DNA from 3 places in the Vagococcus jeotgali genome. Region 3 is predicted to be linked to each of the others. Evidence: predicted binding sites of a transcription regulator. Region 3 holds the regulator's gene; each other region holds the start of a gene.
The links. The regulator NrdR, encoded in region 3, represses ribonucleotide reductase genes. The targets are predictions, from matches to a motif close to ACACNATATATNGTGT.

Region 1 (10,479 bases), 660 kb from region 3:
GCAATACCAACTACCGATTGAGCGATATCATTTCCTTTTATCTCTTCTAAAATATCAACATCATATTTAGACGTATATAAATCATTGCTAATAAATGTAAATACTAATGTCTGTTCATCAACAAATGATTTAGGCCCATGTCTGAAACCTAGAGATGTATCGTATGAAGTCGAGACTTTTCCAGCAGTCAGCTCAAGTAACTTTAATTGTGCTTCTCTAGTCAGTGCACCCAAACTAGCAGAACCTAAATAAACAACTCGGTTAAAATCTCCATTCAATATTAAATCAATGTTTTCTTCTAAATCACTCACTTGATTTCCCATACTAACCATAGCATCAACTATTTCTTTATGATCTTTATGCTTCTCATCAAAAATAAATAAAGATGTTAATGTCATACAGGTAAAACTACCCGTCATTGCAAACCCTTGGTCATTCGATAATTCTGGCATTAAAATAAGATACGAATGTGGATCGTCTTTAGTATTTTGAGCTAATTTACCTTCTGGGGCACAACTAATAATCAAGTGTCTGATTTCCCTAACAACTTCATTTGCTAACTCAATAGCAGCAACACTTTCTGGACTATTACCACTTCTAGCAAATGACACTAAAACTGTAGGAATATCTTCTTTTAAATAATTATATGGTGCAGAGACAATATCAGTTGTGGGAATAGCTTCAAATATATATTTATCAGTATCTCCATAACGAATTAAATGTGGTCTAACAACATCTCCAGCATAAGCTGATGTTCCAGCACCTGTAAAAATCACTCTAACTTTCTTACCAGTTTCTTCACTAAAATCATGTAAGAATTTATTAACTTTGTGCTCATTTTCCTTATAAATATCTAAAACTTCTTCCCATAACTTCGGCTGTTGTAAAATCTCTCTGGTTGTAATATCTGCATTGTTTTTTTCTAATTTATCTTGTGACCAACGTAGCATAATAATCCTCCTACTTATTACTCCTATTGTGAAGTACCTTATATTTAAATTGATCTGCTTTAGCAACACTTAAGGTATACTCAATAATTTCATTATTTTGATTGTATGTTTTTCTTGTTAAATTTAACACTGCTGAATTTTTTGGAACATCTATCAATTTCGAATCTTTTTGAGTAACTAAACTAGCATAAAACTCTTCCTCAGCATATTTTATATGTTGTTCGTAGTCATCCGGAAAAATATCATACATCGGTTTTTGTTCCAAACGTTCAGCAGTTAATGTTGGAAATTTTTTATATGGTAAATACGATCTTTCAACCATCATCGGTTCATCATCTGCAAGTCTTAGACGCTTCACTTTATAGATTTTTTCTCCGAAATGTATCCCTAAATGCTCGCTAAAATATCTATTACTTTCTAAAATTTCAAATTCTAAAATTTTAGATTCAGGTGTTTTCCCTATAGAACGCATCTGTTCTGTAAAGCTATAAGAACCTGATAAATTTGTAATACTGGTTGATATATTAGATACAAATGTTCCTTTACCAGGTTTTTTATAAATATATCCCAAGTTCTCTAATTCTTGTAAAGCTTGTCTAACTGTTGTTCGGCTAACATCATGAATTTCTGATAATTCTCGTTCTGATGGTAACAAATCATGAGGCGACATCTCTTGCTCTATTTGTTCTCTAATTTTATCTACCAATTGACCATATAAAGACTGTTTTTTATTTTCCATTAATTAAGTTCTCCTCAATATATTTACTAGATATTCAATAACATTGATTATATCACTTAATTTTATTGGGCAAAAATCTGTTAATCCTTACATCGGCCAAATAGAAGGCCAAATACCTAGTCCTGAACCTAATAAGCCTAGAATCAAGACTAATCCGATACATTTAAGTGGTGTCCAACCACGTTTTGCTAATAAAAAGTATAGTAATAATGAAATAGCTAGTGGTATTAACTGCGGTAGTATACCATCTAGTATTTCTTGAATATTAATTGATACATCTTTTTCTTCGTTTTGTGCAAAAACAACCTCATATTCACCATTTTCTAATGGTGTAATACTAGTTCCCTCTTGAAATGCTTCTGTTAAATTTCCACTCTCATCTGTCTCGTACAATTGGGATTCATAATTTTTTAACGCTTCTTCAGAAGGAACGACCGTTGTCACATGTCTAACTTCATTAGTCGTTCCATTAGGAATGTTTACTTCTATTTTTGTAGCACCATAAACAGAGATTAAAGAGCCAACAATAAAAATACCTAAAATACTAGCAGCTCTGGTAAACTCCTTAGCATTTGCAGTTAAAATTCCAATTGCATTAGTTCCCACTTTATAAGACCAATGCATTAGGAAAAATCTTAAAGCAAACTGAGCCCCATTAAAAATTAAAAGGAAAATAAAAGGTGCTGCGATATTACCACTTATAGCCATGTTAGCTGTAATACCTGCTGTAATTGGCACAAGAGTAAACCAGAATAGAGCATCTCCAATTCCCCCAAGTGGCCCCATAGCAGCCACACGAACAGCCCTAATTGTTGGTATATCTGCTTTGTTTTGTTCCATCGATAAAACAATCCCCATAACAAAGTTAACTAAGAAGGGATGTGTATTAAAAAACTCTAAGTTGTGACTCATTGAAGCTGATAAATCATCATCGTTGGTATGTATTTTTTTCAAACCAGGTAAGATTGAATATAACCACCCACCAGCTTGCATACGTTCATAGTTAAAAGATGCTTGTAAGAATAAAGAACGCCAAACCATTTTATTAAGTGTCTTTTTATCCAACTGCGCTGCTGGCTGAGTATCTTTGTAATTATCTGGAATATTATATGCCATCTTCTTCTCCTCCATCATAACTATTTGCACTTTGTGTTTTAAATTTTGTTTGGATTTGGAAATCCCAGAATGCAATAGCAAATCCAATGAACGCTAGGATAATAAGTGCCGGTCCACCCAAGCTTGGTACAGCCATAATGATTGTCGCTAAGGCAAAACCTGCAAATAAGAATCCCCATAGATCCTTAGATAACATAACTTTCATAAGTATTGCAAAACCAACATAACGCATCATACCTCCAGCAGCACTTAATCCTCCCATAAACCATTCAGGAATCATGTTTACCACTGTGTCTCCAAATGTTGCTCCACCAATAAAGAATAAAGTAACAATAACACCAAAGAATAAACCAACAGCCCCCATAGATAAATAGTTAATTCTATCAATACCTTTCGTATCAGCTTTTTCAGCATATTTATCTGCAACTGACATAACAGGTGACATTAACGAGAAGATCAACGTTACTGCATATTGCCCTAATAAAGAAAATGGTATTGCTGTTGCTACGGCAGCAGTCGAATCAAGTTTTAGTGTAATTGACAAGATACTTGCCATAATCCCTCCAATAACAGCATTAGGCGGTTGTGCTCCACCTACTGGCATATTACCAATTGTCATTAATTGATAAGTCCCTCCAACAATCAGACCTGTTTGAACATCTCCCAAAATTAATCCAATAACTGGACCAGTTACAATCGGTTGATACAATGATTCCAAAAAATTGAATTGATCAATGGCAACAATAAATGTAAAAATAAATATTAATAAAATCTGCATAAATGAGTAATCCATTATAAACTTCCTTTCTATTTATATAGTTTAGAAATATCTTCTACAGCTGTTGATGGAACTCGTTGAATCTCTAATTTAACACCCTCCTCTTCTAACTTACGAAATGCTTGTATATCTGCTTCATCAACTGCTACAGTTGTTGCAACTTGGCGTTTACCTTCTGCCATATGCATATTTCCAATATTAACTTTTTTAATATCTACCCCACCTTCAACTAGCTTCAAAGCATCTTCAGGTGTTTCGACTATAATAAAAATTTTTTGTCTATCAGCAGCCTTACCAATAACATCAATTGTTTTTTGAATTGAAAAATATCTTGTAGCGACCCCTGTTGGAGCTGCCATATCCATCAAACCTTGCCTAACCTTATCATTTGCCACTTTGTCATTTGCTACTAAGATTAAATTCGCCCCAATAGTGCCGCACCACTGAGTTGCTACTTGTCCGTGAATTAATCGATTATCTATTCTTGTTAATAGAATATTTGCCATTTGTAATTCCTCCAATTTATTATTTAATTATTTTTGTAATGCTATACCTTGATACCTCTATGATTGCACCTGATTTAACTTTTAAATCAATGGTATCTTCATTTATTTTGTCAACGCTACCATAAATACCATTTAAGACAATGACTTTATTACCAATTTTTAGGTTTTCATGAATCTCACGATAATGATTTTTCTGTTGCTTCATGTTTCTCATGTTTACTAAATACACAACTAAAATGATTAGTACGATAATAATGATCACTGCTATTGATGAATATAAAATATTTTGCCACATATCAGATACCATCTTCCTCTTCAACAATAATTTCCTTTGGTATGTCACCTAGCACTGTTCCTAATTTAGATGTTTCTATTAATTTAGTTAATACTTCTTTAGGTTCATCATCTGCCCAACGCTGTACAACGAACTCTAAAAGAATTGGTAAATTTGTCCCAGCAATCACAAAAATATTAGGCTTATCTGAGCTTAATAACATTGATGTGTTAAATGGTGTACCACCTAATAAATCAGTAAATACAATTAGCGTTTCCTCACCTTTAGTCAGTTCATCCATGTGATCTATTATCTTATTTTGATAATTTTCTAATGAATCGTCTTCTAAGAATGGAATGGCTTTCATTTTTTCTTGACTACCAGCAATCATCTCTAAAGCATTTAACATACCTATTGAAAATGTACCATGACCTGTAATTATGGCATTAAACATTTTTTCATCTCCTTAATTGTATTGTTACTACCAACTGGTAGTAACCACTTAAATAAAGTGTAAACCCTTTCTATAATATTGTCAACTTTTTTATAAAAATAAAAAAACATATCAACCAAATTCATTGATATGTTTTACTATTATTAGATTTAAAAATCCTTTTCATGCGTATTGAAGTCCCAATTAATATCTTCTATTTAAATAATAGAATTAAGCCTTTCAATGCTAAATTCTATTTTAATCATGTCCCATAAAATACCTTGCTCACCTCTCATACGCTTCCTGATCAATACATTTTTCCCAAATCACAGCACTGCCTTTTCTTAGAGATTTTTTCACATCAATTAAACGCTGATTACTGCTTCCTCTAAACTGCAGGGATAAATCACGCTTTTCAAGTTCAAATCTCCCGTCTACTAACACATCAACTAAAGAAAGCAACTCCAATTTATCCTCTGACTCTTGTAACAATTCCTCAAAAGTATAACCTGTCCACGACCAAATATCTTTAGTATCCCCTAACTCTTCTTTAACACGCTTTACTAATGATAGACAAACACCTGTATTTAAAAAAGGTTCTCCGCCAAGTAAGGTCAACCCTTGGACGTAATCTTGACTCAAATCTTCGATAATCTGATCTTCTAATTCTTTAGTATAAGGCGAGCCGTATTTAAAATTTTGAATGGCTTTATTAAAACAACCCTTGCAAGCAAACAAACAACCACTCACATAAATACTGCATCTGACTCCTTCACCATCAACAAACATAAAAGGTTTATAATCAGCAATATAGCTTTGGCTATACTGACTTGCCAGCCACTCTTTAGGCTTGGGATTTTTCATCTTTCTAATCCTCCTAAAAATAAGAGGGTTGACAACGCGTCACCCCACTTAATTTTGCGAATATTTAATTTATAAGCAAATCACTTCATATGTTTCACACGAGCTGAGATTTCTTTATGGCGACCTTGAACCATTGGACGAGCTTGTGGGTTACCCAAATAACCACATGTTCTTTTCACCACATCACAAGTTTTTGGATCTCTATTGTGACAATTTGGACATTCAAAACCACGTTCAGTCGGATTAAAATCTCCTTCAAACCCACACTCATAACAACGATCAATTGGGGTGTTGGTTCCAAGATAACCTACTTTGTCATAAGAATAATCCCAAACAGCTTCTAGAGCCTTCCTATTTTGTTGCAAAACAGGATATTCACAGTAATGAATAAAACCTCCTGAACAAAACTCTGGGTAATCTTTTTCAAAAGATAACTTCTCAAATGGTGTTGGATTTTTTCTCACATCATAATGAAAACTATTTGTATAATAGTCTTTATCAGTAATATTTTCGACTACACCAAATTTTTCCGTATCAATTCGGCAGAATCGATCTGTTAGACTCTCACTAGGTGTCGAATATACGCTAAAGTGATAATCATACTCATCACTCCAAGAGTCTGTTTGACGTTTTAAATATTTTAAGATATTAATAGTAAACTCTTTCGCTTCTGGGTTGTCTTCCCAGTCTCCTCCGTAAAAGGCTGAGGCCACTTCATAAAGTCCAATGTAACCAAGAGATACTGTTGCTCGTCTATGCTTAAACAGTTCATCGACCGATTGATTTTTTTTCAGTCTTTCACCAAATGCTCCGTACATATAAAGAATCGGTGCATTTTCTGGGATGGCTTCTTTACAGCGATTCACTCTAAACAACAACGCATCTTCAGCAATCTCTAAACGTTCATCTAAAATTGACCAAAATTTCTCCATATCACCACTTGCTTCAAGAGCTATTCTAGGTAAATTAAGTGTCACAACACCTAAGTTCATACGTCCAGCATTTACTTCTTCCCCTTGATCATTTTTCCAACCTTGTAAGAAAGACCTGCACCCCATCGGTACTTTAAAACTACCAGTCAGCTCAACTAGTTTGTCATAGTTTAAAATATCAGGGTACATTCTTTTAGTGGCACACTCTAAGGCTAATTCTTTAATATCATAATTAGGATCACTATCTTTAAGATTGACACCATCTTTAATAGTAAAGATTAATTTTGGGAAAATCGCTGTACGATGTTCTCCCCCCAGCCCTTTAATTCTATTTAGAAAAATCGCACGCTGAATTTCTCGCTCGAACCAATTTGTTCCAAGGCCAAATCCTAATGATGTAAAGGGAGTTTGCCCATTTGATGTGAATAGTGTATTAATCTCATATTCCAGACTTTGCATCGCATCATAAATATCTTTTTGTGTTTTTTCTTTGGCATAAGCATCATGCTTACTCGTATCTTCAATCCACTCTTTAGCATCACTTAGATGCTTGTCATAATTCTTCTTAGCAAATGGCGCTAAAAATTCATCAATTCTATCTGCTGAACATCCTCCGTATTGACTTGAAGCCACATTAGCAATAATTTGAGAAATTTGAGCTGTAGCCGTTTGAATCGATTTAGGTGATTCCACTTCAGCATTTCCAATTTTAAAGCCATTATTTAGCATGCCTTTAAAATCAATTAAGCAGCAATTTGTCATAGGTGAATACGGATGATAGTCTAAATCATGATAATGAATATCCCCTTTTTGATGAGCATTAGATACATGAGCTGGTAATAGTTTTAACCCAACTGATTTACCGACTATCCCGGCTGTTAGATCACGTTGTGTGTTAAATACATTACTATCTTTATTGGCATTTTCATTGACTAGTCTAGAGTCTTTATTAAGAAGCTTATCAATCGTCACGTTGATGTCAGTGGACTGACTTCTAGCAAAATCACGATTTGTTCGGTAGTTAATATACTCCTTGGCTAAATCATATTCTCTATTTTCTAGTAAAGTATGTTCCACAATATTTTGAATTTCATAAATTTTAATGTCTGTTTTAAATCTACTTTTTATCTCATTCACAATTTTAGTAACTAGCATCTCTATTTTTTGTAATGACAATGGGCTTATTTCACCATTAATTTTTGACTCTGCTTTTAGTAGCGCTGAAGTAATTTTCCCCTCTTCAAAACTAACTGTACGTCCATCGCGTTTAATCACCTGAATGGTTTCTGTTAGTTTTTCGTTACTTTTTTCACGTGTATTTAGTCGGTTTATTTCTATCATGCTCACCTAACTCCTTCTTTATTCTCAATACCTATCATATAGTATCCCCTCCTTTTTTTCAACTAGATAAATCTATATATAGTATTATATTTATATAAAAAAACCATTGACAACTATATATAGTTTCTTCTTGTAAATATTTAAAACACAAAAAAAAAGCTTACTCCCCTATCTAGTAAGCTTTTTTATATTATTTTGTGAAATTTTCATCTAATTAAAATCATTTATTTTTTGTACGGTTTCGTCTTTTTGATGCTAATGATTTTTTACCTTTTTTACTTTTTTTAGATTTATTTTGTTTAGCTGATTTTTCATGTAATTTCCGGTTTTTTCTTATGAGGTAAAAAGCAAGCAAGATAAAGGCTAATAGTATCGCAATTAAAGCCACAGTCATCCACGGGAAAGGGGCCGGTTTTTCATCAAGAGCAGCAGTATCATTTAATTCTTTGGCCTAATCTTTTTCAATGGTAAATTTTTTCTTTTCTTCCCACTTATTCTCAGATAGCATAAAATATTTTGTGTAAATAAAAATTTAGGGTAGAAAAAAAGAAAGTCCATTCTGTAAAATTAAAGTTACCACACAGAAATTTTACAGGAAGACTTTCTCATGAATAATTTTACTACAGAAATTATGGAAACACTAATCAATAAAGGTGATTTGGATGATTTGTTTCGCCATCATCTAGAGCTAGCTATTAATTCATTATTAAAAGCTGAACTGACAGCATTTCTTGACTATGAAAAATATGATAGATCTGGAGTTAATTCAGGTAATTCCCGAAATGGGAATGATTCACGTTCATTTAAAACGGAGTATGGAGAACTAAATTTAGTAATCCCTAGAGATAGGAATGGTGAGTTTTCTCAACAAACATTACCTGCTTATAAAAGAACCAATGACTCTTTAGAAACGACTATTATTCAGCTATTTCAAAAAGGAATAACGATGTCTGAAATCTCTGATTTAATTGAAAAGATGTATGGTCATTATTACACGCCACAAACTATTTCAAACATAAGTAAAATTGTATCTGAAGATGTTTTAGCTTTTAAAGAAAGAACTTTAGAGGCTAAATACTCAGTTATTTTTATGGATGCTACTCATATTCCAGTAAAAAGGAAAACCGTAGCAAAAGAAGCTATTTACATAGTAATTGGTATCCGGTTAGATGGAACCAAAGAAGTTCTAGGATTTACTACTACTCCAACTGAATCTGCCTACATTTGGAAAGAGATACTTCAAGACCTAAAAGACCGTGGTTTAGAAGAGGTTTTATTAGTTGTAACTGATGGTTTAAGCAGTATTCACGGATAGCATCCATAGTGTCTATCCAAATGCTCAATTTCAACAATGTTGTGTTCATGTCTCTAGAAATATTGCTCATAAAGTTCGTGTTAAGGATAGAAAAGAAATCTGTGATGATTTTAAAACTGTCTATCAAGCTCTTTCAAAAGAGGAAGCAATTGAACAAGTAACTTTTATGACAGAAAAATGGAAAAAGCAGTATCCACGAGTTGTGAAGTTACTCATGAATCCTGCTATATTAACTTTCTATAACTTCCCGCCATCAATCAGAAGAACTATCTACTCAACTAACTTGATTGAGGGATTCAATAAACAGTTAAAAAATATAAAAAGAGAAAAGAACAATTTCCTAATGAAGAATCTCTGGAGAGATTCCTTGTTTCTCAATTCAATGAATATAACCAAAAGTTTTTAGGTAGAGTCATAAAGGATTTAAGGAAATTCAAGATACATTAGAATCAATGTTTTAACTTAAAATAATGGAATGGATTTTCCATTTACACATAATTCTTGACGCAACCTTTCAAACTACATACATATTTAATTACGTATATATACACTAAAACAAACATAATAGTGAAAAATTAATATAATGAGTGAAAATATAGTTATAAACATAAATGATAGCCAAAAATAATCGTTATACGATGTATAACAAGCACTATATAGGATAAATCAAGCAGAATATATTTTACCTAGTTTAAGTAAATATCATAAAACAATAAAAAACCTCACCATCACTGGTAAGGTTTTTTCATTTCATTATTTAGCTAATTCTGCTTTAGCTGTTTCTGCTAAGCTTGCAAAAGCAGCTGGGTCAGAAATAGCGATGTCAGCTAACATTTTACGATTCATATCAATGTTTGCTAATTTTAATCCATGCATGAATTTAGAGTAGCTTAAACCGTTAATACGAGCTGCTGCGTTAATACGAGCAATCCATAATTTACGGAAGTTACGTTTTGTTTGACGACGATCTCTAAATGCATAAGTATGAGATTTCATCACTTGTTCTTTCGCTGTTCTATATAATCTATGTTTTGAGCCGTAATAGCCTTTAGCTAACTTAAGTACCTTTTTACGACGCTTACGTGATACTTTTCCACCTTTTACACGTGCCATGATAATTCCTCCTTGAGTTGTTCACTTTATAATTCTTTGAAGTTTTTAGTTATTATCAGCAACTAAAAAATTATTTCATACGAGTCAATTGTTGACGGATACGTTTGTAGTCTCCTGC
Region 2 (10,479 bases), 640 kb from region 3:
TAGGGTATTAGATTTATTGGGAAATCAAAAAGAAATTGAAAATTTCTTTTATAGTATTTTAGAAGAGGTAGATATTGATAATCAATTTCAAGAAAATGACTCTATAACGTTCCAGGTGCTACCCAATTATGATGGGCTAGAGTTGTTTATTAGTAAAAGTAACATCATTAATCCACCAACTGATATGAATTCATATATGGAAAACCAAGTTGATGAATTTACTGATTTTCTAAAAAATCATATTGTCTCTCAAGAAGAAGATCAAGATATCTCAGTTGAAGTGTTAGATGAGAATGACATATATGCAGATGAGTCTGTATCAAAAGATATGGTTTTTAGAGCTAATGATTTTGAAGATTTAATCGAGTTATCAAATGTTATAAATATGTCTCATGCTACGACTAATCTTTATCAGTACCAGTCAGCCTATTTTTTAGTTGTTACATTTTATTTAGAGGATATATCAAAATCACAAGTTAAAAATGACATCTCAAAATTGTATGAGTTTTTGATGAAAACTCCAGTTACTAAAGATATTTTAGAAGAGTATGGCCAGTCAATTATAGAGGATAATGCACTAAATCTATTATCTTTCTACTTTAAACCATAAAAAAGAATGTGCTTGCACATTCTTTTTTAGAGTGAAGATTAAAGAGGTGAATGAATGAAAAAATATAATGAATTTATACTGTATAGTGTTTTTGGAACGACAGCCACCTTTCTTTACTTTTTTGCACGATTTACATCGAAAAATTGGACGAGTAGTGTCTTAGTTTCTGTGATGATTGCTCAAGCAGTAGCTATTCTTTTTTCATTTTTTACTAATAAATTTATCGTGTTTAAAAATAAAGATTTAGGATTTGTAAAATCTTTACAACAGTTTGGCGAATTTTTAGCTGCTAGACTAGCCGTTATTTTACTTGATTTAGGTATTGCCTATTTTTTTGTTGAAAAATATCATAGAACGATGATTCAAGCGATGCATCTTCAAAAGATTAATTATGCTAATCACTCAATCTTTACAGGAGTCATGATTTCTTATATCGGTAATGCTTATTTACTAAATGAATTTATCTTTACGGTAATTTCTCAAGTATTAGCAACTATTATTAATTATGTTGTATCTAAGAGAATAGTATTTAACGTTAAAAAAAACTATGAGGCCACATTAAGTGCTTCATAGTTTTTTTCTTTACATTCCGATTAAATAATCGTCTTCCTTCATAGCTTCAACTGATCCAAGTAGGTAACCATTACCTACTTGAGAGAAGAAGTCATGGTTACTTGTTCCTGTTGATAATCCGTTCATCACAATTGGATTAACATCATTTGCCGTATCAGGAAATAGGGGATCCATACCTAAGTTCATTAAGGCTTTATTGGCATTATAGCGTAAGAAAGTTTTCACTTCCTCAGTCCACCCTAATTTATCATATAAAAGATCAGTATATAATTCCTCGTTTTCATATAATTCAAATAACAAATCATACATCCAAGCTTTTATTTCTTCTTGTTCAGCCTCAGGAAGCTCATTGTATCCCAATTGGAATTTATAACCAATATAAGTACCATGAACTGACTCATCGCGAATAATCAGTTTGATGATTTCAGCAACGTTTGCTAGTTTGTTGTTACCCAAATAGTAAAGGGGAGCATAGAATCCTGAATAGAAAAGGAAAGTCTCGGCATAGACACTAGCCACTTTCTTTTGTAATGCAGAACCATTTAGATAAATTTCATTAATAATTTTAGCTTTTTTTTGTAAATAAGGATTTGTATTTGTCCATTCAAAAATCTCTTCAATTTCAGCTTTGGTGTTTAATGTACTAAAAATCGATGAATAACTTTTAGCATGAACACTTTCCATAAATTGAATATTGTTTAGAACAGCCTCTTCGTGAGGTGTTCTAATATCTTTTCTAAGTGCTTCAATCCCATTTTCTGACTGGATAGTATCAAGAAGCGTTAAGCCACCAAATACTAAACCAATATTCTCTTTTTGATCATCTGAAAAACCACGCCAGTCATCTAAGTCATTAGACAAAGGGATACGCGTATCTAACCAAAATTGTTCTGTTAATTTTTCCCAAGTAGATTTATCAATAATATCTTCAACTTCGTTCCAATTAATCGCTTGATAATAACTATTTTCTTGTATCACTGTAGGTCCTCCTTAAATAACACAACTCTCACATTGATTACTGCCAATCTCTTCATCATCATCAGTAAATGTTCTGATATAATAAATAGATTTGATTCCTTGATGGAAGGCATAGTGGCGCAAAATATTTAAATCACGAGTCGTTTGTTTATTTGTATCAGTTTTCCACTCATATAAGCCCTCAGGAATGTCAGAGCGCATAAATAAAGTTAAACTCATACCTTGATCGATATGTTTTTGAGCTGTTGCGTAAACATCAATGACTTTTCGCATATCCATATCATAAGCAGATGTGTAATAAGGCATCGTCTCATTTGAAAGATATGGTGCTGGATAATAAATTTTCCCAATTTTTTTCTCTTGACGCTCTTCAATCAAGCGAGTAATAGGATGAATACTAGCACTTGTATCATTAATATAAGAAATTGAACCATTTGGAGCGACTGCTAAACGGTTTTGATGATATAAGCCATGTTCTTTAACAGAAGCTTGTAAATCTTTCCAATCTTTATCTGTTGGAATAAAAATCCCTTCAAATAATGATTTTACTTTGTCAGATTTTGGCTCAATTACGTCATTAATATACGTATCAAAGTAAGAACCATTAGCATAATCAGATTTTTCAAAATTATCGAAAGTTTCACCGCGTTCTTTTGCGATGTTATTGCTCTCAACTAAAGTCCAGTAGTTAAGTAACATAAAGTAAATATCCGTAAATTCAATAGATTCTTTCGAACCATACGCCATTTGATTCTTAGCAAAATAAGTATGCAGTCCCATAGCACCTAAGCCGATTGTGTGATTTAGACGGTTTCCATTTTGAATAGATGGCACGACTTCAATATCAGAAGCATCTGTAATAAACGTTAGTGCACGAGTCATAGTACGTACTGATTTTCCAAAATCAGGTCCATCCATTAAGTTTACAATATTTGTTGAACCAAGGTTACAAGAAATGTCTGTCCCAAGAACTTCATACTCTTGACGATCATTAATAACTGATGGTTTTTGAATTTGTAAAATCTCAGAACACAAGTTACTCATAACAATTTTCCCATCAACAGGGTTAGCACGGTTTGCTGTGTCGATATTAATAATATACGGATAACCTGACTCTTGTTGTAGTTTACTGATTTCATTTTCTAAGTAGCGAGCATTAATTTTTTGTTTACGGATATTAGGGTTAGCGACTAAATTGTCATATTCCTCACTAATATCAATGTATGAAAACGGCACGCCGTATTCTTTTTCAACGCTATATGGGCTAAATAAGTACATGTCTTCATTTTTGCGAGCTAATTCATAGAACTTGTCTGGAATAGTCAAGCCAAGTGATAAAGTTTTAACACGAATTTTTTCATCAGCATTTTCTTTTTTCGTTGATAAGAACATTTCGATATCAGGATGGAAAACATTTAAGTAAACCACACCAGCTCCTTGGCGTTGGCCTAGTTGATTACTGTAGCTAAAGCTATCTTCAAATAACTTCATAACAGGGACCACACCACTAGCTGCACCTTCAAACCCTTTAATTGGAGCTCCTGCTTCACGTAGGTTAGATAAATTGATCCCAACTCCGCCACCAATTCGTGATAACTGGAGAGCGCTATTAATGGATCTACCGATACTATTCATATCATCAGTTACTTGAACTAAGAAACAAGATACTAATTCACCACGGCGTTTTCTTCCTGCGTTTAAAAAGGAGGGTGTAGCAGGCTGATAACGTTGGTGAATCATTTCGTTAGCTAATTGCATAGCTAATTTTTCATCACCATTAGCAAAATATAGCGCGTTAAATGCTACACGGTCTTCGTAACTTTCTAAATATTGATTACCATCATTTGTTTTTAAGGCATATTGTGAATAAAATTTATAAGCAGCCATAAATGATTTAAATGTAAAGTCTTGTTCATCTAAGTAGTTATATAAAGACTCGATAAATGCTAGGGAGTACAGATTTAAAAACTCTTCTTCCATATAATCATGTTCAACTAAATAAGCTAGTTTTTCTTCTATAGAAGGAAAAGTTTTCGTAAAAGGAATTACGTTTTCTTTGAAAAAAGCATCTAGGGCTTCTTTATCTTTAAACAATGGGATTTGATCATCCACTGGGCGGTTGATTTCATTATTTAACTCAAAATAAGTGACATCAGTCAATTCTTTTAGACTCAAAATCATTCACTACTTTCTTAAAATTTTTAACGTCTTCGTCTGTTCCACTAAATTCAAATGAAAAGACAAGGGGTACGTCATAGTCCCTTGAGATATCTTTGGCTGTAAAAATAAAAAGGTCACCGAAGTTGAGATTACCACCACCGGCGACTCCTTTCAAGTAATTGGCATTATCTTTGAACTCAATAAAATCGTTCACTACTTCTGTGACTTCTTGGTCATAAGTAGGAACGATTAATAAGTAGTCTTCATCCATTTCATAAAAAGGGTTGGTTGTATCAATTTCATAAGTAGCTAAATCTAATTTGTTAATAAAACGTCTGGTTTGTCCTGTTAAAGAAAAATAGACTAGTTTCATAATTAGACCGCCAAAGCACGAAGTTTATCAGGTCTAAATCCTACAATTGTAACTTGTGCATCTTGAGTAGTAATAACAGGAACACTTTGAAATCCTTGTTCTTTTAATGTATCTATATATTGTGGGTCAGTATCTAGGTTGATTTCTGTAAAAGAAACATTTTTTTCGGTTAAAAACTTTTTAGTCATAACGCATTGTGGGCAATTATTTTTTGTATATAACGTGATTGGTGTCATGTGACAACCCCCTTAAATTGTTTTCTTGATATCTATTAGTATAGCTTGAAAATAAAAAAAGTCAAACGAAAAACACAAGATATTGTGTCCTTGTTTGGCTGTAAGTACTATTGATAGTATGTTAGAGAAGTGATTCTTTTTTTTTATACTAGTTAAGAGTATATTTTTTGTGAGCAAGCTAAAAATCAAACTGATGCCCATATTATTTTTATCAAACTTCAGACTGAAGTTAGTCAGCTAGATGGACTTACGTAAGTTAACACACAAGATATAGTATAGGCATGTGTTTAACAAAAGTAAATAGGTAAAGTCATAAAATTAACTTGAAAAATTAAAAATTTCATTAAATAGAATATAAATGATATATTTTTTTAATAAAACATTGTATGCTTAACCCATATTTTTTTAAGGTTAAAAAAACACTCGTTCTTTAATGTAACTTAAGTTTTTTAATAATCCGTAAAATGAACAAAAGAAAGAAGGTTATTATGAAAGGAAAAGTAATGGATACAGATCAAAAGATATTTGAAGAAAACTATTTAAACGTTGTAGGGCATATTGATGATTTTGAAGAGACATTATGGTTTAAACGATTATCTGAAAAGGAAAAAACCAATGCACGACCAACTATTATTTTGTTTAGCGAATATATGTTTGATTACCATTTTCAAACAATAGTTGAGTGGGATTCCACTAACCTCAAAGACGTTATATTAAATAGATTTCCGTATGAGGTAATAACCAGTATAGATTATTTTAATCAAGTTCCCCCTATTATGATACATTTTTTTGATTATTTATATTTATCAGAAAAACTATACTCAAGGGTTGTATTTGTCACATAGTATAAATCAGTTGACTGGTGAATTAGTGAGAGAAGTATTAAACCAACAAGAAGATACTTTTGTTAGTAATTTGTTAAGTCTAGGTGAAGAGATGAGTTTGGATTTAAGTCTATTACCAGATACGGAGAAATTATTTCATTTTGTAGAGGAGTTTGAATATATTAGTCAATGTCATTTTAGGATAACGCAACCTAGCTCTATTATTATCTCTTCATGAGGTCACAGATTTTAAATGGCTAGTTGATTAAGATATATGATTTTAAAAAAAAATGATTTAATGGTACAATGAGGTTATGAAAGGGGGTATTTATGATGAAAAAAACAATGAAATATGCATTAGGAACGGCAGCTATTTTAGGTACAGTTGCAGTGATTAAGATAACTAAAAAAGGTGTCGAGAAAACGACAGAGTCAATTAATAAGTTAAAATTCAAATTGTTAGTTCGTGACAAATTAAATGATAACCCAGGTCTTTTAGATTTAGCAGATGATTTAGCAGATGATGAAATTCGTGTATTAATTGATGTCTTAGAGCGTTTAGATGACAACAAACATGAAGAACATTTTGGTGCAGCAGTTAAGTCAAAAATCGCATCGGCAATTGCAGGTAAACAATAATGAGTGTGAGTAAACAAAAGAGGATGACCACAATAATGGGCATCCTCTTATTTTAATGTTTGAATTTATGAGGGGTACATTAAATGTGTTATTTGGAATAAAAAAGCGTAAAAAAAGCTTAATAGATATATTTTATTAATCTATCAATCTTATTGTTATTCCTTAAGGTTGGTTATGACTAGGCTTTGTAAGGGAAGGGGAAACCTAGTCACAACTCAAAAATTAGCCGAATAAATTAAATAAATTAATTTATGCACCTAGTTTAATGCAAAATTATTAATCTAACAATCAAAAAAATCTAATTTCATAGACTAATAGCAAAAAAAGATACATAGAGACTGGTAAAACAGTATTTCATTTTTTTCGTATAGATATGCAATTTTTGGGGAATTAGTTGTTATTTTATTTTTTTTAAGCGTAATCATTTTAGAATAATAGCTGTTTGATTTTTTAAGTCATAAAAATGATGTATAATGAAGTGAGTGTGTTTTTGACACAAAGATTAAGGGGGTTTTGAAATGAAAAAGATATTAGTGGTGGATGATGAAAAGCCAATTTCAGATATTGTCAAATTTAATTTAACAAAAGAAGGATATGAAGTGTTTACAGCCTTTGATGGTGAAGAGGCAATTGAGAAGGTAGAAGAGGTGGAACCAGATTTAATTTTACTGGATCTAATGCTTCCTAAAAAAGATGGTTTAGAGGTTTGTCGTGAGGTACGAAAAAATCATGATACACCGATTATTATGGTAACAGCTAAAGATTCAGAAATTGATAAGGTCTTAGGTTTAGAACTAGGAGCAGATGACTATGTGACCAAACCATTTTCAAATCGTGAATTAGTGGCTCGTGTGAAAGCAAATTTACGTCGTCATGATAATAGGGTTTCCAAGGAAGAAGAGGAAGAAACAGGGGATTTAACGATTGGTTCATTAACAATTCATCCGGATGCTTATGTGGTATCTAAAAAGGGTGAAACCATTGAATTAACACATCGTGAATTTGAATTATTATATTATTTAGCAAAACATATAGGACAAGTGATGACTAGAGAGCATTTACTACAAACTGTTTGGGGATATGATTATTTTGGTGATGTCAGAACGGTAGATGTCACTGTGAGACGTTTAAGAGAGAAGATTGAAGATAATCCAAGTCACCCAAACTGGTTAATCACTAGACGTGGTGTTGGTTATTATTTAAGAAACTCAGATCAAGATTAGAGGACAATAGATGAAAGAAAAAAGAATTAGGTTTTTCTTCTCTGTTCACTTCAAGATTGCTTTAGTTTTTGTGCTTCTTTTAATGATTTCAGTGGAGATTATTGGAGCGATTTTTATTAGGGAATTAGAGGCTTCTACTATTCACACGTTTGAATCAAATATGACAACACAAGTAGAAACTTTAGCGACGAATTTAGGTTCAGAGATGAGTCAGCGAAATGATGAGCCAAAGGAGCAAAATACTAAACAAATACTATCAGAGTTTTCAAAAAGTGATGTCTTAGAAGCAAGACTTGTAGATGATAAGGGAATTGTGATTGCAACAAGTGACCCTAATTTACAAGGAGATATTGGAAAGAAAAATGACTATGAATTATTTAATGCCTTTAGTCAAAAAAAAGAAGAGCGAAAAGATCAGCAGACAGGTAAGCGGGTATTTGTTAATATTGAGCAAATATACTCCCCTACTGGTGATGCTGTTATTGGTTTTTTATATGTAAAAAGTGATATTGAAAGCAAGTATCAACAAGTTAGTGACATTACCTTGATCTTTTTCTATGCCTCTATGATTGCCTTAGTATTTAGTGTCATTATTGCTCTTCTTGTAGCAAGAACTATTACTAAACCAATTGGTGAGATGAAGCAACAAGCTGAGCGTGTTGCTAATGGTGATTACTCTGGTCATGTTGAGGTCTATGGGAAAGATGAGCTAGGTCAACTTGGTGAAACGTTTAATGAAGTATCTTTTAGAATTGAAGAAGCTCAAGAAACAATGGAGGCAGAAAGAAGACGGTTAGATAGTGTCTTAACCCATATGACAGATGGAGTCATTGGAACAGATAGACTGGGTAATATTATTTTAATTAATGATATGGCAACAAACGTCTTACGTACATCTACTCAAGATGTGATGAATCGCTCTATTTTAGAGGTCTTACGCTTAGATGAAAATTATACATTTAGAATGCTTTTAGAAGAGCAGAATGAGTTACTACTTGATTTTAGTGAACAGTTTGGTGAAGCTATGTTGATCCGTGCTGAGTTTTCTATGATCCGCCGGGAGTCTGGGTTTATTAGTGGGCTTGTGTGTGTGCTTCATGATGTGACAGAAAAAGAAAAAGATGAAGAAGAGCGTAGGCAATTTGTATCTAATGTTTCCCATGAATTACGCACACCATTAACAAGTATGAGAAGTTACATTGAAGCACTCATTGACGGGGCATGGCAAGACCCTGATGTGGCACCAATGTTCTTAAGAGTAACTCAGGAAGAAACTAACCGGATGATTCGTATGATTAATGATTTACTTCAACTCTCACGAATGGATGCCAATAAAATTACATTAAACACAGAACTAGTGAATTTAAATGAGTTATTTAATTATGTGTTAGACCGTTTTGATATGTTACTTAAAGATAGTGACAAACAACATAAAATCAAACGTGAATTTACAAAACGGGCTATATGGGTAGACATTGATACTGATAGAATGATTCAAGTGCTAGATAATATTTTAAATAATGCTATGAAATATTCACCAGCTGGAGGTAATATTACGTGTCGCTTACTTGAAACACATAAAAATGTGGTTCTTAGCATCTCGGATGAGGGGTTGGGGATTCCTAAACAGCAATTAGGAAAAGTATTTGACCGTTTTTATCGTGTGGATAAAGCCAGATCTAGAGAAATGGGAGGATCAGGTTTAGGTTTAGCTATTTCAAAAGAAGCTATTAAGGCCCATGGTGGTAATATTTGGGTAGAAAGTGAAGAAGGTAAAGGGTCAACATTCTTTATTTCACTTCCTTATGAGCCTTATGAGGAGGAGTTGTGGGAATGATAAAATTAGGTAATCGAATTGTGAAAGTAATATTAATTGTCTTGATTTTACTTAGTCTGTTTTTATCTTGGAAAATCTGGACAAAACCTGCTAACCGAGGATTTCAGGATCGAAGTAACAAAGTAAGTGAAGTTGTTCAAAAAAAACCCATGACAGATGTCTTTGTTCCTACTAAATTATTTTATCATGAAAATAAAGGAGAGGATTTCTTTTATACCAATAAGGAATCTGTTATTAGTAGTCTGCAAGAGCGAGTGGTTAACTTTGAGTTTGGGGATATTAAAGAGTTGACTCGTACTGAGGCAGCAGCTTTATTAGAAAAAGAACAAATTTTTAGTCTAGTTTTCCCTAGTGAGATTCCAGTTGCTCTTTTTACTGAGTTACATCATTTAGATCTTGAGTTACCAGAAGAACATAAAAATATGGTATTTAGTCGAGTGACTGTGTCATTATTAGATGAGACACTTTATTTTGTTAATCATGCTAAAACTGAAGCGATTGAAGTTCCAGTTAAAGGTGATTTTAAAAGTCTAGAACGCTTATTACAATCTAAGAAAAATGGTTATTTTAAAGTGAACATACCAGAAGATAGCTTGATAAATATTTATTATTTTACTGAAGAAGTAGAGCTTAAAATTTATAGCTACATTGTAGCGACACAGTCTTTCACAACGTTTTCTAAAGGTTTTTTCAATCAATCAAGTGATTTGTATTCCAATGAGGGAGAAAATCTAAATTTATCTAATGGTGAAGGTGAATCCTTAACGATTGAAAATAAAACAGGTGAAGTGACTTATTTTGGTAAATTACAAGAAAATCATGATTATGCGAGAAATAAGCTTTATTTTGATACGTTTCAGTATGTTGAGGATATGGGAACAGCTTTAGGAAATATGCGTTATTTTTCTAGTAAAGAAACAGAAGTCACTTACCGAAATTATATCGAGGGATTTCCTGTTTTTGGAGAGAATATGCAAGGAAGCTTAGAGGCAACGGTGCAAAATAAAAATATTTATGTCAGAGCGA
Region 3 (10,479 bases):
AACCCCATTAAAAAAAGGTATAGATGAAAAAATTAATTTTTATCGGAATCAGAATTATCCCTTAATTGTCCTTGATGCTCCTCTTTTATTTGAAGCAGGTTATACACATATAGTTGATGAAGTTATGGTAAGCTATGTTTCAAGAGATGTTCAAATCAAGAGGTTACAAACACGTGATGATATCGACTCTATTGAAGCTAGAAAAAAAATAGCTAGTCAATTATCATTAGCTGATAAAAAAGAAATGGCTGATGTGGTCATTGATAATTCTGGAACAATTGAGCAAACTTATAAGCAAGTAGAGGACTGGTTAGAAACTTTTAAAAGTAAGTTATCAATATAGCCACAGAAGACTAATAGATTTGTTTTAAATCAATATAGAGCTGATGAATCGATTTTTTGATTCACCAGCTCTATTTTTTATCCCCTTAGTTAATAAAGAGTTATTTTCTCTCAACTAATTTATAATATGTTCGTGATGTCAGTAGATACATGAATAAGTAGATGATAAAAAATAGAATGACAGTCACTATACAAGTCATCAATAAAAGCCTATCATTAGATAAACCAAACAAAATGAGTAGTTTGCTTATGATTGGAAAGGCAAATACCAAGTTAAGTGTTGCTAAAGCAATTGGAAAAAAGAATACCATTAACACTTGGCTTTGAATTGATTTTTTAACCTCTTTTTTACTCATTCCAATCCGTTGCATGATTTGGAATCTCTCTTTATCTTGCAGACCTGGGTTTGTCAAGTTAAGTGTGTAAATTCTTTAAAAATAAAAATAGAAACTCAATTTGACAATGAGTCGTCCTGTGATAATCTCTAGGAATAAGAGGGTATTTTTAATAAACCTCTTGTCCCGATAAAAAATCGCAGGACGAGAGACTCGTTGTCAAATTTTATATGTCTCACTTATTTTGATTAGTAACGATTATATTTTTCGACACGTTTTGAAAAAGAGTCGTTGACCGTTAATTGGTTAAGCACCATAGCCCAATTATGAACATGCCCACCTTCCCATTTACTTTGAAGTTCTTTCACTCGAAGATATAATAGCTTAAGAAGGGCATTCTCATTAGGGAAAGCTCCTTTTTTAGTTACCTTGCGGAAACTAGAGTGAACACTTTCTACAGCATTTGTCGTGTACATTATTTTTCGAATAGCTGAGCCGTAATCAAATAATTGTTCGACATGGTGGAAATTTCTTTTCCAAACATCAATAGCTCCAGGATAGACTGCCCACTTTGTTTGAAAGGTATCAAAAGCTGTTTGAGCCGCTTTTAAAGAGGAGGCACTGTAAAAAGACTTCATATCCTTACAAACCTCTTTATAACTTTTACTTGGCACATAACGAAGGGCATTTCTAACTAAATGGACCAGACAACGTTGAACGACAACACCTGGGAAAATAGCTTTGGCTCCATTTTCAAGCCCTGATACACCATCCATTGAAATAAACAAAATATCTTCAACGCCACGCTCTTTAATCGCATCAAAAATCTGCATCCATCTATTTTTCGATTCTGTTTGATTTAGCCAAAGACCTAGAATTTCTTTATTTCCTTTTAAATCATAACCAAGAATTGTATACACCGCACATTCTTTCACTTCATAATTTTCTCTTAGAGTGACATACATACAATCGACAAACAAGAAGGCATAGCATTTGGCCAGAGGTCTGATTTGCCATTCCTCAAGTTCTGGTAATATTTGATCTGTGATATCCGACACCATATCATGAGAAATAGTAAAACCATAAATATCTTCAATTGTCGAGGCAATATCTCGTTGACTCATGCCTTTGGCATACATAGAAAGAACTTTTCCTTCAATACTTGAAACGTCTCTGCTTCTTTTAGGAATAATTTCTGGCTCAAAAGAAGCGTCTCTATCTCTAGGAACCTGAATGTCTAATTCACCAAAACTTGTTTTTAATTTTTTATTTCCATATCCATTCCGTCTGTTTTGAGTTTCTTTTTCTTGTCTTGACTGATTCTCATAACCTAAATGATTATCTAATTCTCCACGAAGCATTGCTTCAAACATCGGTCCAAAAACATCTTTTAGGGCTTCTTGCATGTCTTCAACCGATTCTGGTTGATAGGCATCAATAATTGATTGAGCTAACTTCGCTGATTTTTGATCTTTTTTCTTTTTTGTCATGACTTACCACTCCTTTAATCTATTGTAAAAAAAGAAAAACCGCGAAGCAACCCACTACCTAGGATGGTAGGTTACTTACACGGTTTATATTACACTCTCGCAGACCTTCAGATACCTGTTTATAGTAAATAATTAAACCTGTTGATAATGTGAAAGTTAAGCCAAATATCACACCTAAAAATAAAAAACCACCTATAAAATTGGACATATTTCGTTGGTCTTCAATTTTAACAGACATTAAATGATAAGGGTACTGGCTAGAATATTGCTCTCTTAACTCTTTGATAAAATCCATTTTATAACTGTCTTCTCCTGAATAGTTAAGGAAAGCTGTTATATAGTTTTCCTGCTCACGATCACTTGCCACTGTCGAAAATGCTTGGTTGACTTTTTCAATAAACTCATCATTTGAAGTAACTACTAATTTTGCGTTGGTTAGACTTTCTACTTTAGGTAAAAAGCTTAAGCTATCTGGACTATGAACGATATTAAATGTATTCTCCATTATAGTCATCTTATTTTGATTATACTCACCTGATACGTTATACAACCAAATATCATGTGGTTTCAAATTAATACGCTTCCCGGTAACTCTATTAAATTCATCTTGTGTCATAAAGTAAATTAAATCAGCTTTTTTAAATGATTGAGAGGCCATTTCCTCTTTCGAGATAAGTCTAAACTGTTCTTTATCTTGCTTAAATAAAATACCATCACTAATTACAAAGTATGTGGCTTCATTTACATCTAAAGAATGCTTATTAGCTAGCTCCTCCATAGTATTAACCCATTTTTCTGGATTTTCTTGAACACTGATACTAACATCATATGGGTTGCGGTTATCCACTACATCTTCCATCCCGACATATAAGCTAGATGTTGTAGATAAAGTTATAATAACCATCGTGCTTAATATACTAATACTTGCTAGACCTGCAGCATTTTGTTTCATGCGATACATCATACTTGAAACGGAAATAAAGTGATTTGGTTGATAATAAAATCGTTTGTTTTTCTTTAACAATTTTAAAATTTTCATTTGTCAAATTAAGCTAGACAAAATGTCATTGTCTACATAGCTCAAAAATACTTCTAATGGTGTTTTATAGTTTAATGATTTTCTAGGAATATTATTTCTTTTGGATGCAACAGATTGAATGAAAGATTCATCAACTTCGTTGAAATCCATTTTCTTAGGCAATCCATCCTTACGCAATAGTCCATTAGAATTTTCATTTAAACCTCGTTGTGAAGGTGTACCAGGGTCAGCAAAGTAGATATCAATATCATTTAAGTTACTGATAGATTTCCAGTTAGAAAATTCTTTGCCACAATCAAATGTGATAGATTTAAACAAGTGATTAGGGCATTTTTTTAACCATTCATTTAAGCTATTCTCAATATCTATAGCGTGTCTCCCTGTTGGCTTTAAGGTAATAATAACTTTTGATAACCTTTCAACTAATGTAATAACAGCACTTTTATGATTTTTCCCAACAATAGTGTCACCTTCTAGGTGACCAAATTCACTTTGAAACTCGTTATGCTCAGCGTCTCTCTGATGAATGGTTCGTTTAAATGCTTGTTTACCTCGTTTTTCTTTATGCCCATTAGGTTTTCTTTTACCTTTCATTGGTAAAGTTGTGGAATCAAAAGATTCACGCGAGAACAATCTATAAAGTGTCCGAACAGAACAAGAAATAGAAATCTCAGCACGACCGATAATCACGTCAGGAGTCCATCCTTGAGCCACTTTGTTTTGAATATATTTTGTTTCATTATCAGGTAAAGAAATAGGACGCCTTCCACATTTCTTTTTATTTTTTTTGTATCTTTGATAGTAATCTAGAATAGATAATCCCTCATTTAAAGCGTTGTAAACATTATAAATAGTTTGTCTTGATCTTTTTAAAGTATCAGCAACATGTTTAACTTTTTTAGCTTGGTGATAATAAGATTCTATTAAAACAAGCTCGTCTGTAGTAAGATGTATATAGGTCATTTGTGATCACTCTCCTTGTTTTCTTTCGTCGGAAATACAATTTGGACAATTTGAGTGTATCACAAATGATTTTTTTATTTGTCTAGCTTAATTTTACAATCGGCGAATTAAAATACTTGTTGTAGAAAATAAAGCATATGTTGCTATAATGACTAAAATGACAGCAATAAAAAATTTAACAAAAGCTTCTAGAGGTGACTGGATACTCACAGAGATATAGTAAGCTGTTCCTAACATAATTAAACCGACTATACCAATGAACCAATTCCCTTTTGGTTCCTTTTCACCTTGTTGTGTGCCTTTTAATAATTCGACTGGATTCATCCGGCGTATTTGCCAGCTGTTCCATAAGAATAAGAGAACAAAAATAAGAAGGAAATAGCTCATAATTAACACATAACTATCTAGATTAACAGAAAATGTGAAGTTTACCCCTAAACTGGCCATATTTTTTAAAATCAGAAAACATAATCTAGAAAAAATAGTGCCTATTAATAGTCCAACTATCATTGTTATGATGTAAGCAATTAGTATCTCGAAAAAAAGAACATAGCGAATCTCTTTTTTTCCTAAACCTAATACATTGTACAATCCAAGCTCTTTTTTTCTTTGTTTGAGTAAGAAACTGTTGGTATATATAGAAAAAATAAAAGAAAAAATAAGAATGATGATACTGCCCAAGTCAAATAATTCTTTTGCAGAACTAGCTCCAGGTAAATCACTCATCCCTTTATTATTTAACAAAATTTGCATGATAGTATTCATCACCACCAAAAAAATCATTGATAGTAAGAAGGGAAAGTAAATGGACCGGTTGACTTTTAAATTATTTTTAGCTAATTTTAAATAAAACATGGCTATCCCTCCTTTTGTAGTAGTACAGTCATTGATTCCGAGATAGTCATTAAAAACTCTTCTTGTGTTCTCTCACCACGATAAACTTGATGAAATACTTTACCATCTTTTATAAAAAGCACACGACTAGAATGACTAGCAGCCACAGCACTATGAGTGACCATTAAAATCGTTTGACCTTCCTCATTTAAGTGGTGAAATAAATCGAGTAATTCACTGCTTGTTTTTGAGTCTAGAGCACCTGTAGGCTCATCTGCTAGTAATAGGTCAGGATTAGTGATAATGGCTCTAGCTGATGCTACACGCTGTTTTTGACCACCTGATAATTCATAAGGATAATTATTTAATAATGTATCTAATCCTATTTTTGGTGCTAACTTGTCAAGGCGTTTTTCCATATCCTTGACCGGAGTTTTAGCTAGGACTAAAGGTAGTAAAATATTATCCTTAACAGAAAAATTATCTAGTAAATTAAAATCTTGAAACACAAACCCTAGGTGTTGACGTCTAAATAGAGCAGCATCTTTTTCTGAAATTTTACTGGTGTTTTCTCCGTTAAGTAGAATTTCTCCAGAAGTAGGAGTGTCTAAAGTAGCTAAAAGATTTAGTAACGTGCTTTTTCCAGATCCTGATTCCCCCATAATAGAAACATACTCACCAGATTCTACTGTAAAACTAATATGTTTTAATGCCTCAACACTTTTTCCTCCCAACCGGGTATGGTATGTTTTTTTTATATTGTCAACTTGTAATAATGTCATAAATATCTCCTCCAAGCTTATTGGTACTTTTAGTATAGAGTCTTGTTTAATATTTGGGTACTTACAATAAAATAACCAATCTTACAAATTTGTAAGGTTGGTTATTTTTATTTATTCAACATTAAAATGACGTTGTTCAAACTCCAAAGAAAAACTTGAACCCACATCTAGTGTAGAGGTCACTTTAATAGTAATACCTAAAGACTTGGCTATTTCTTGACTCATATGAAGGCCCAGTCCTGTTGATTTTTTATCCATACGTCCATTAAAACCCGTATATCCTTTTTCAAAAATTCTTGGTACATCTTGTGGTAATAGACCAATTCCAGTGTCTTTGATAGACAATACGCCTCCTTGATTAGAAATAGTAATACGGCCTTTTGGAGTATATTTTATAGCATTGAATAAAAGTTGATCAATAATGAACGTTAACCACTTTTTATCAGTAATGATCTTTTGATCTTCAATTTTTAAGGATAAACTTAAATTTTCTTGACTAAAAAAGGTAGCATATTTTTTGATAGCATCAAAAACGATTTGCTTTAAAGAATATTTGGCAAAAACTAAATCTTGTTCAATAGCTGCTGTTTTTAAATAGTGAAGCATCATGTTAAGATATTCGTCAATTTTAAATAATTCTTTTTTCATAAGAGAGGTATCGATTTTCTCCATTTGACACATTAAATCAAGTGAGGAAACGGGTGTTTTAATTTGGTGAGTCCACATACCGTAATACTCCATTAAGTCATTATATTGTTGTTGGTTTTTTGCTTGCATCGCTTCTTTATCTAGTAACTGGCTTAGTAAAATGGCTTGATAGAGTTTCTCGCTTAAAGAGCTTGCACTTGGTAAATCATCCATCTGAGAAGATTCAATGATTATCTGATGAGACTTAATATATAGAAGTTTCTTCATTTTTTTATTGTAGGCTATAAAGGAGACGATCATAAATACAAGATAGATGACTAAACTAAATAAAAAACCATCTATAAACAATTCTATTGCTAAATTATGCAAAATAATAGTTAGCATAAATATAAAAAGGCAAAGTAAATAAGTGACTATAGCTAAGGATTTATCTCTTAAAAATGAAAAGAAAATATCTTTAAATGTCATTAGGTGTCACCATTATATACCCTTCTCCCTTAATCGTTTGAATCGCTCTTTCTAAACCAATCGTTTCTAGTTTCTTTCTCAACCGATTTATATTAACAGATAATGTATTCGAATCAATAAAATACTCACTTTGCCAAAGTTTTTCAATGATTGTTTCTCTTTTTGTAATTTTGCCTAAGTTTTCATAAAGACATTGAAGAACCTTACTTTCGTTTGGTGTTAAATCTAAAACGGTTGTACTATAAACAATTCGGTTGTCTTGAAAATGTAAGAGATAATCACCGTAATAAAAATCGCTTTGTTGTTGACCAAAAACATAACTTCGTCTAAGTAAAGCCTTAATTTTTGCTACTAACACAGGTAAATCAAATGGCTTACTAATAAAATCATCTGCTCCAGTGTTCATAGCTGTGATAACATTCATATTATCGCTGGCTGATGATAAAAAAATAATCGGTACTTCAGATACTTTACGAATTTCTTGGCACCAATAAAACCCGTTGTAATGTGGCAAAGAAATATCTAGGAGTATTAAATTAGGTGCTAATTCTTGATAGGCCTCTAATATTTTAGAAAAATCACTGGGAACATGACAAGTAAACCCCCATTGGGATAGGTATTCACTAAGTAAAGTAGCTATTGTAGGATCATCTTCTACAATCATAATTTTTTCTTGTATCATGTGCTTTCTCTCCTTCAGAGTGTTTGGTTTATTATAAAGTAAGTTGCCTTTAAATTCAAAAGATGTTAGGTGAAGATTACTGTACCAATAGGCATTATACGTGTTATAATACAGCTATGAAAAGTTTCAAGAAGAGGTGAGCAACCATGCAATGTCCAAGGTGCCAATATAATGGCTCAAGAGTTGTCGATAGTCGACCTACTGATGATGGTAGATCTATCAGACGAAGAAGAGAATGTGAAGAATGTGGGTTTAGGTTTACAACGTTTGAACGTGTTGAAGTTACACCCCTTTTAGTTATAAAGAAAAATGGTGCTAGGGAGGAGTTTAACCGAGAAAAAGTATTACGAGGTTTAATTCGCTCAGCGGAAAAACGCCCTGTTTCTATGGAACAAATGGAGCAGGTAGTTGACCAAGTTGAACATAGAATTAGAAGTCGAGGAGAAAATGAAGTCTCAACTAATCTAATTGGTGAATACGTTATGGAAGATTTAGTTGGCTTAGATGAGATTGCCTATATTAGATTTGCTAGTGTGTATCGTCAATTTAAAGACATGAGTGTTTTCTTAAAAGAATTACAAGAAATTATTGATAAAGAAAAATAAAAAGGAGAGTAAATAAGTGGTAGAATCATTTAAAAGTATGCAACCTAAGGACACGTTTGAGCTGAAACATTCTGGTCTTTTAAGTCAAGAAGATAACCGTGTTCTAAATCTTTTGTACCAGCCAATCATAGGATCAAAAGCATACACTTTGTTTTTAAATCTATTAATGAATCACCATGAATTTGCTAAAACTAATAATCATTTTGCCTTAATGGACTTAATGAATGAAGGTGGTCCAAGTCTTTATGAGTCTAGAATCAGATTAGAGGCGATTGGTTTGTTGAAGACTTATGTTAGAAAAATTGATACGGGGTATCATTATATATATATTATTCAACCCGTTTTACCGGCACATGCTTTTTTATCTGATGATGTTTTGAGCATCTTATTATTAGATAGGGTAGGAGAAGCTAGATTTAACCGCTTAGTAGACAAGTTCTCTATTGATCATGGTCACCTTAATGATTTTACTGATATTTCAAAGAATTATGTCGATGTCTTTCATATTAGATCAGAGGCTTTCGTAACAGAAGAACCTCTTTTAAATCACGTGAAAGATCAAGTCGAAATTCCTGAGGCAAATGTTCCCCAGATTGATAATGTCGCTTTTGACTGGGAGTTTTTTATGGATAATCTTTCAGCGTATCATTTAAATCAGGCTTTCTTAAAAGATAATTTAAAAGAAATCGTTCTGATGTATCACTCGTTGTACGGGATTGATGAATTAGAGATGTCCAATTTAGTAAAACGCCATATTGATCATGTGACAGATCAAATAGATATTAAATCATTTAAACAACAAGTTTATTCTCAGTATCATCAGGCTAACCGTACTAAACATAATAAGCCAAAAGCTACATTAGAGCAAGTGAGCCAACATCAAGTAAAGAACTATGAAAAACAATTGAGAAGTCAAGGGCTATCTCAAAATGAAATCACACTTATTATCACTTGTGAACAAAACCCTCCGCTTGTTTTTTTAAAAGCATTAAAAGAACAAAAAGGGGGATTTGTTGCTGGTAATGAAAGATGGGCGATTGAAAATTTGAAAAAAAATTCAAATTTATCAAATTCTGTTATCAATGTGTTGATTCATTATCTACTAGTTGTCTTAAAGCATGATTCTATTAATCAAAATTTATTGAATACTGTAGCTAATAATTGGGCACAAAATAAAGTAACAACAGCAGTAGAAGCTCTAGCACAAGCAAAAGCATTTAAAGAAGAGAAACAAAAACCAAAACAAAACCAATCATATAAAAAGTCATATCAAACACCAGTTAGAAAAGAAACCTTGCCAGATTGGGCAAAAGAAGAGGGGCGCCGTAAAGAAACACCTCTATCTAAAGAAGAACAAGCTAAGATTGACGAGCAGTTAAGACTACTAAATGAAGGAGGTGGATTATGATGCATCACATTAATAAGCATCTAACTGGAACCATCAACAATCAAAATATTAATGAGCGTTTAGCAAGACTTATGGAAGAGGTGGAACAAGATAAAGATGTTCAACATTTTCTTAAAGAACACGAAGATAAGCTAAGCGAGGAAGATATTTTAAGAAGCTCATCTAAATTGTATGAATTTGTTAAAGAAAAAGAGAAATTTTTATCTAACGATGAATCTATGCTAGCACCAGGCTACGAGCCAAAATTATTTTTAAATCATCGCTATATTGATGTGACTTATGTTCCTACAGAACAACTAGTCAAAGAACAGGAAGAAAACATCATAAAAAGACGTGTACATGCAGTATCTATGCCAAAAGATATTAGAGATGCCACACTAAGTGATTTTGAAGTCACTAATGAAAGAAAAGAAGCCTTTAGTGATGCGATTCAATTTATCAATCAATATGACACCTCACCTAATGTCTTTCATCAAGGTTTATATTTATATGGGACCTTTGGTGTTGGTAAAACTTATTTATTAGGAGCCATTGCAAACACTCTGGCAACAAGAGCTCACAAGACAACTCTTATCCATTTCCCAACTTTCTGTGTGGAGATGAAGCAGTCGATTAAAACAGATACTGTCCAATCAAAATTAAATACAATTAAAAAAGCACCTATTTTAATGATTGATGATATTGGAGCAGACTCCATGAGTAGTTGGATTAGAGATGATATCTTGGGTGTTATTCTACAATATAGGATGCAAGAGGAGTTACCAACATTTTTTTCTTCCAATTTATCCATGGAACAATTAGAAAACGAACACTTACGCTTTTCGCAAAAAGGAGAAGATGAGCCTCTAAAAGCGATGCGAATTATGGAGAGAATTAGATTTTT

Region 1: a site for NrdR is predicted at 8,044-8,059, ahead of nrdD (anaerobic ribonucleoside-triphosphate reductase). Genes of this name have one in related genera too.
Region 2: a site for NrdR is predicted at 5,003-5,018, ahead of nrdH (glutaredoxin-like protein NrdH). Genes of this name have one in related genera too.

The regions. Positions count from the first base shown of each region.
Region 1 covers NZ_CP142146.1:353,983-364,461, reverse strand. The annotation lists gene VSF34_RS01935 (SIS domain-containing protein) at 1-950, opposite strand, end outside; gene VSF34_RS01930 (GntR family transcriptional regulator) at 961-1,689, opposite strand; gene VSF34_RS01925 (PTS system mannose/fructose/sorbose family transporter subunit IID) at 1,777-2,805, opposite strand; gene VSF34_RS01920 (PTS mannose/fructose/sorbose/N-acetylgalactosamine transporter subunit IIC) at 2,795-3,598, opposite strand; gene agaV (PTS N-acetylgalactosamine transporter subunit IIB) at 3,613-4,089, opposite strand; gene yajC (preprotein translocase subunit YajC) at 4,109-4,384, opposite strand; gene VSF34_RS01905 (PTS sugar transporter subunit IIA) at 4,386-4,817, opposite strand; gene nrdG (anaerobic ribonucleoside-triphosphate reductase activating protein) at 5,082-5,660, opposite strand; gene nrdD (anaerobic ribonucleoside-triphosphate reductase) at 5,741-7,933, opposite strand; partial or broken gene VSF34_RS01890 (IS256 family transposase) at 8,541-9,709, shown strand; gene rplT (50S ribosomal protein L20) at 10,002-10,361, opposite strand; gene rpmI (50S ribosomal protein L35) at 10,432-10,479, opposite strand, start outside.
Region 2 covers NZ_CP142146.1:373,691-384,169, forward strand. The annotation lists gene VSF34_RS01990 (adaptor protein MecA) at 1-610, shown strand, start outside; gene VSF34_RS01995 (GtrA family protein) at 665-1,183, shown strand; gene nrdF (class 1b ribonucleoside-diphosphate reductase subunit beta) at 1,193-2,158, opposite strand; gene nrdE (class 1b ribonucleoside-diphosphate reductase subunit alpha) at 2,174-4,336, opposite strand; gene nrdI (class Ib ribonucleoside-diphosphate reductase assembly flavoprotein NrdI) at 4,314-4,694, opposite strand; gene nrdH (glutaredoxin-like protein NrdH) at 4,697-4,930, opposite strand; gene VSF34_RS02020 (hypothetical protein) at 5,419-5,775, shown strand; gene VSF34_RS02025 (hypothetical protein) at 5,765-5,992, shown strand; gene VSF34_RS02030 (hypothetical protein) at 6,088-6,393, shown strand; gene yycF (response regulator YycF) at 6,912-7,616, shown strand; gene walK (cell wall metabolism sensor histidine kinase WalK) at 7,627-9,453, shown strand; gene VSF34_RS02045 (YycH family regulatory protein) at 9,450-10,479, shown strand, end outside.
Region 3 covers NZ_CP142146.1:1,013,226-1,023,704, reverse strand. The annotation lists gene coaE (dephospho-CoA kinase) at 1-343, shown strand, start outside; gene VSF34_RS05295 (FtsX-like permease family protein) at 444-755, opposite strand; gene VSF34_RS05290 (IS256 family transposase) at 926-2,167, opposite strand; gene VSF34_RS05285 (hypothetical protein) at 2,226-3,206, opposite strand; gene VSF34_RS05280 (IS30 family transposase) at 3,210-4,169, opposite strand; gene VSF34_RS05275 (FtsX-like permease family protein) at 4,263-5,024, opposite strand; gene VSF34_RS05270 (ABC transporter ATP-binding protein) at 5,027-5,785, opposite strand; gene VSF34_RS05265 (sensor histidine kinase) at 5,897-6,700, opposite strand; gene VSF34_RS05260 (response regulator transcription factor) at 6,891-7,583, opposite strand; gene nrdR (transcriptional regulator NrdR) at 7,730-8,188, shown strand; gene VSF34_RS05250 (replication initiation and membrane attachment family protein) at 8,205-9,596, shown strand; gene dnaI (primosomal protein DnaI) at 9,596-10,479, shown strand, end outside.